Linked DNA regions of Acidaminococcus fermentans DSM 20731. Each later gene encodes a partner of the first gene's protein in a complex. Links are inferred from orthologs where the notes say so. Each region holds a gene or a part of one and is shown on either strand. Other genes may lie near its edges.

Region 1 (2,888 bases):
TTATCTGTTTTGAAGCTGGCCCCATCGGCCGGCTCCGGACCATGGAAGCCCCCACACCCTATATAATCGGGGGCAAGGTGGATGTGAACAAATATTCCACCACCATGGCCTACCAGGTGATCGTCCAGAAGGTCCAGGCGGTGACGGAAGAGGACGATTTGTCCGACCTGCTGCCCAGCGGCCACATCGATCTGGAAAAGTACAAGATGGAATTCCAGGCCTTTATGGGCCGGATCCAGGATGACGGGCTGCGGGAGCTGGTGGAAACCCTGTTTTCCGGGAGCACCCTCCGGCAGTTTTTGAAGAACCCGGCAGGGATGCGGCTGCACCATGCCTACGTGGGAGGTCTTCTCCACCATACGGTGTGTGTTACCCGTCTGGCGGTGGCCATGAGCGGAGCCATCGGAGGGGTGGATCTGGACCTGGTAATTGCCGGGGCCCTGCTCCATGATCTGGGGAAGATCCGGGAAATTTCTTCGGATCTGGGCTTTCCCTACACCACGGAAGGCCGGCTCATGGGGCATATTTCCATCGGAGCCATGGCGGTGGACCGGGCTGCCCGGAAAATCCCGGAACTGTCTCCTGACAAACGGGAACGGCTGCTCCACATCATCCTGAGCCATCATGGGGACCAGGACAAGGGATCTCCGGTGGTTTGCGTTACCAAAGAAGCCTTTATCGTCCATTATGCGGATGAAGTGGATTCCATTATGAATCAGTTCCACGAAAAAGAACGGAGCGAAACCTGGGAATACGACAAAATGTTACAGCGGTACCTGTGGAAGGTTTGACGGATTGCCCAACCTATGGTATCATTTCAAGCTGTGAGTGCGGAAAGATAATCGCGGCAGCCCTTGTGGCTGATGAGGAAAGTCCGAGCTCCGCAGGGCAGGATGCTGGATAACGTCCAGTGGGGGCGACCCTAAGGAAAGTGCCACAGAAAACAAACCGCCGGCTCGCCGGTAAGGATGAAACGGTGCGGTAAGAGCGCACCAGCGGTCAAGTGATTGGCCGGCTTGGTAAACCCCATCCGGAGCAAGACCAAATAGGGAAGGGATGAAGCGGCCCGCTGAGCCTTCCGGGTAGCGTTGCTTGAACCTGCAGGCAACTGCAGGGCTAGATAAATGATTATCCTAGACAGAACTCGGCTTACTGAGCACTCACAACCTGAAAAAGTACCTTGTGCCTGAGGCACGGAGGAGGAAATATGATGGAAATGATGCATATCGGCAGTGCAGATGCTTTTGACAAACTGGTGCAGTCCGGGGACAAACCGGTACTGGTGGACTTCTGGGCCACCTGGTGCGGTCCCTGCCGGATGCTGGCACCGGTGATCGAAGAACTGGCCGGGGAACATCCGGAAGTCCAGTTCGCCAAGCTGGATGTGGATCAGGTACCGGATGTGGCCATGCGTTTTGGCGTGTCGGCCATTCCCACGGTGGTACTGTTCAAAGCCGGGAAGGAAGTCCAGCGCTTTGTAGGGGTCGAACCCAAAGGAGCGTATGAACAGGCTCTGGCAGCTCTGTAAAAAGGAGAAGACGCTGCATGAAAAAGATTTCTTTTGTCGTGCCCGTCTTCAATGAAGAGGAAAATATCCATGAGTTTCACAGGCGCCTTACGCAAGTAATGGCGCCTTTGCCGTATGACTATGAAATCCTGTTCATTGACGATGGATCCAGGGACCGGACCAGTCTGCTGATCCGGGAACTGGCGGAAAAAGATTCCCATGTCCAGGGGTATGTGTTTGCCCGGAACTTCGGCCATCAGCTGGCCCTGACCTGCGGTCTGGACCAGTCCACCGGGGACGCGGTGATTTCCATGGACGGGGATCTTCAGCATCCTCCGGAAATGGTGCCGGACCTTCTGAAAAAATGGGAAGAGGGCTATGAAATCGTCCAGACCGTGCGGAAATCCACGGAGGACGCTACCTGGTTCAAAAGTATAACGTCCCGCTTATACTACAAACTGATCAATTCCATGAGCGAGGTCCGGATCACTCCCGGGGGCAGCGACTTCCGGCTTATGGACAGGAAAGCGGTGGATGCCCTGAACCGGTTCCGGGAACGGGCCCGGTTCATCCGGGGCATGGTGAACAACCTGGGGTTCCGGTACACCACCCTGGAATTTGTGGCGCCGCCCCGGTTTGCCGGCCATTCCAAGTTCAGCCTGCGGAAAATGCTCCGATTTGCCCTGGACGGAATTACGGCGTTTTCCCGGGTGCCCCTGCGTCTGGCTCTGTATGTGGGGTGCATTGCCGGGCTGGGCAGCATCCTGCTGATCGGTCATGTCATTTATGTGAAATATATCGTCCAGGATGCGGTGCCCGGGTGGACCACTTTGGCTGCAGCAGAGTTCTTCCTGGGAGGCGTGGAGCTGATCGGCATCGGTATTGTGGGGGAATATGTGGGCCGGATCTTCGATGAAGTGAAGCAGAGACCTTTGTATATTATTCGTGAACATATCGTGAAAAATGGTAACAGCCGATAGACAGGAAATAAGAGAATTGTTATAATAAGAGCCGGCAAAACTAAATAAAAAAGCCGAATCACAGCAATGTGAACGGGGGAACCAAAGTGGGGTTAATTTCTTCGGAATAGGGCATCTCGACCCGCACCCGGCAGCTAACTTCGTAGGCGTAATCGAGAGGATGTGTTTATTATATTTAGGAGGATGATGCTTGGCGTAGTGCTGGCAGCGGCGACCACCGCAGCAGTGGCATTACCTGCGCAGAACGTATTTGCCAGTTTCAAACCAGGTCAGTCGGGACCGGAAGTGGCAGCCATCCAGGAACAGCTCCTGATGGAAGGCTATGACATCGGGATCCCTGACGGGGTCTATGGAGCCCGTACCGTGGCTGCGGTAAAGAAATACCAGGCCAGCATGGGGCT
Region 2 (3,069 bases), 760 kb from region 1 along the record:
CGGAAACGGCCACAGCTTATGATAAGATCATTTTCGATACAGCTCCCACCGGCCATACCCTGCGGATGCTCCAGCTGCCTTCTGCCTGGAGCCAGTTTATCAGCACCAGTACCCACGGAGCCTCCTGTCTGGGTCAACTGTCCGGCCTGGAAAGCCGGAAGGCCCTGTACCGGCAGGCTGTAGAAACGCTGGCGGATCCTGGCCGGACCACCCTGCTTCTGGTGGCCCGTCCTGACCGGCCTCCGCTTTTGGAAGCGGACCGGGCATCCCGGGAACTGGCCAAACTGGGCATCGGCAACCAGCAGCTGATCATCAACGGGCTGCTGGAAAAAACCGATGATCCGGTCACCAAAGAACTTTTTGCCAAACAGCAGATGGCTCTGGCAGAAATGTCCCAGGGGCTGAAAATCCTGCCATCCTGGCAGATTCCCTTCCGGAGCTACAATGTGACCGGCCTGGACCATGTACGGGCTCTCCTGAAAGGGGAAGTGGCCCCAGTCGCCGGACGGGAACAACAGGCTCCCGTCTACACCCTCCAGGAGGTGGCGGAAGATCTGGAGCGGAATCATCGGAAGGTCATCTTCACCATGGGCAAAGGCGGCGTGGGAAAAACCACTGTAGCGGCCTCCCTGGCTCTCCGTCTGGCCCAAAAGGGACACCAGGTACTGCTCACCACCACCGACCCGGCCGGCCATCTCCAGGAAATCCTGGATCAGACGGACCGGCTCCAGCTGTGCCAGATCGATGAGCAGGCTGAACTCCGCCGCTACCAGAAGGAAGTCCTGGACCAGGCCCGGAAAAATGGCCTGAAAGAAGGAGATCTGGCTTACATCGAAGAAGACCTCCGTTCCCCCTGCACCCAGGAAATCGCCGTGTTCCGGGCATTTGCAGAAATCGTGGCCCGGTCCGGGGACCGGATTGTCATCATCGACACTGCCCCAACCGGCCATACCCTGCTGCTCCTGGAATCCACAGAAAACTACGACCGGGAGATCCGCCGGACCCGGGGTGCTGTTCCCCCTGCCGTCCAGCAGCTACTGCCCCGGCTGAAAGGGCCGGAAACGGAAGTGGTGATCGTCACCCTGCCAGAAGCCACTCCTGTGTATGAAGCCCTGCGTCTGGAAGCAGATTTGAAACGGACCCGGCTCTACAGCCGCTGGTGGATCATCAACCGGTGCTTCAGCCAGACTGCCGCCCAAAGCCCTCTGCTAAAGGCCAAAGCGGACCGGGAAATCCCCTGGATCAACCAGGTGGCAGCCCACGCCAGCGGCTGTGCGGCAGTGATTCCCTGGAAACAGGCAGAAATCAAAGGAAAGGTGCTGGAAACATTATGAACCGAAAACCTGTTGTCGCTTTTCTCTGTATCCAAAATTCCTGCCGGAGCCAGATGGCCGAAGCCTTTGGCCGTCACCTGGCAGAAGATGTGTTTGTCAGCCGTTCTGCCGGTACCTGTCTGGCAGAACGGATCCATCCAACCGCCCAGCGGTTGATGAAGGAACTGTACCGGATCGACATGGAAAAAGAAGGCCAGTTCCCCAAAAGACTGGAATCCCTGCCCACGCTGGACATGGTGGTGACCATGGGCTGCGGTGTCCAATGTCCGGTACTGCCCGGGGTGAGGACCCTGACCTGGGAAATCCCTGACCCGGCCGGCAAACCAGATCCAGAGTTCCGTACCATTATAGAAACCATCCGGTCCCAGGTGCTGTCCCTCCGGGATCAGATGAAAGGAGATGTCACAAAATGAAGGAAGGTAAAGATCAGGGCATCAGCCCGTTCCAACGGTATCTTTCTCTTTGGGTATTCCTCTGCATGGTGGCTGGAGTCCTGATAGGCCATTTCCTGCCGGCGGTGCCCCGTTTCCTGGACCGGCTCCAGATTGACGGGATTTCCATACCCATTGCCATCCTGATCTGGATCATGATCTATCCCATGATGATGAAGGTGGATTTCCAAAGCATCCGTGAGGTAGGGCGCCATCCCAAAGGACTGTTTGTCACCTGGATTACCAACTGGCTGATCAAGCCCTTTACCATGTATGGTCTGGCTGCCTTCTTCTTTTATCATGGATTCCACGGATTCATTCCAGAGGAACTGGCCACCCAATATCTGGCCGGGGCCGTTCTCCTGGGTGCTGCTCCCTGTACGGCCATGGTATTTGTATGGAGTACCCTGACCAAAGGAGATCCCGCTTATACGGTTGTCCAGGTAGCCACCAATGATCTGATCATCCTGGTGGCATTCGTACCCATTGTCAAATACCTGTTGGGTGTATCCCATGTAACTGTTCCCTACAGCGTGCTGTTCCTGAGCATCTTCCTGTTCGTAGTGATTCCCCTTGCCGGAGGGATCCTGACCCGGATCAGCGTCATAGAGCGGAAAGGTGCTGCTTATTTCAACCAGATCTTTGTCCATAAATTCGATCAGGCAACCACCTGGGGACTGCTGCTGACCCTGGTGATCATTTTCAGTTCCCAGGCCCAGGTCATCCTGTCCAATCCCTTCCATATCCTGCTGATCGCCATTCCCCTGGTCCTTCAAACCTATCTGATCTTTGCCATCGCCTATGGCGCCAGCAACCTGCTCCATCTGCCACATGACATTGCAGCTCCGGCCGGCATGGTCGGTGCCTCCAACTTCTTCGAACTGGCCGTAGCCGTGGCCATTGCCCTGTTCGGAGTTACCAGCCCCGCCGCCCTGGCCACCACCGTAGGCGTGCTGACAGAGGTCCCCGTGATGCTGAGCCTGGTGAAAATTGCCAACAGGAAACAACTGGACCACAACTGACAAAAACATAGGGAGTAAAGGCGCTGTGAAAAAATCATCCACAGCGCCTTTATTTTGCTAGCGTCAGCTGGCTTCCATCAGCTAGTGACTAGTGACTAGTGACGGGGTGTGAAAAAGCATTTTTTCACACCCCCTTTTTCAGTGGCTGGTGGATAGCGAGTAGTGGTTGGAAAAGAATTTTTTGCACGCAGGGCAGGTCGGTAAGCAGGTCGATCAAAGCAATCGGCCCCTACAGCGTTGGGGTCATAGCAATACCGTATTCCCTCAGCCGGGCAGGGTGCC

Evidence for each region. The genes of interacting proteins can lie anywhere in the genome.
Region 2: the proteins of trxA (region 1) and ACFER_RS07880 are in contact, whole or in part, in an NMR structure (PDB 2IPA), measured with the Bacillus subtilis proteins. The link is inferred for Acidaminococcus fermentans DSM 20731 from one-to-one orthologs.

The regions. Positions count from the first base shown.
Region 1 is NC_013740.1:947,775-950,662, forward strand. What follows is about bases 52-2,869. They hold trxA (thioredoxin), read left to right. Parts: upstream 52-1,210; coding sequence 1,211-1,528; downstream 1,529-2,869. Other genes in these bases: ACFER_RS04285 (3'-5' exoribonuclease YhaM family protein), read left to right, coding at 52-791; ACFER_RS04295 (glycosyltransferase family 2 protein), read left to right, coding at 1,546-2,487; ACFER_RS04300 (C40 family peptidase), read left to right, coding at 2,674-2,869. In the rest of the region: more of ACFER_RS04285, read left to right, coding at 1-51; more of ACFER_RS04300, read left to right, coding at 2,870-2,888. UniProt on the Bacillus subtilis protein: Participates in various redox reactions through the reversible oxidation of its active center dithiol to a disulfide and catalyzes dithiol-disulfide exchange reactions.
Region 2 is NC_013740.1:1,708,471-1,711,539, forward strand. Bases 40-3,038 are described here. They hold ACFER_RS07880 (arsenate reductase/protein-tyrosine-phosphatase family protein), read left to right. Parts: upstream 40-1,330; coding sequence 1,331-1,747; downstream 1,748-3,038. Other genes in these bases: arsA (arsenical pump-driving ATPase), read left to right, coding at 40-1,334; arsB (ACR3 family arsenite efflux transporter), read left to right, coding at 1,744-2,787. Outside these bases: more of arsA, read left to right, coding at 1-39. UniProt on the Bacillus subtilis protein: Catalyzes the reduction of arsenate [As(V)] to arsenite [As(III)]. In vitro, can dephosphorylate para-nitrophenyl phosphate (pNPP).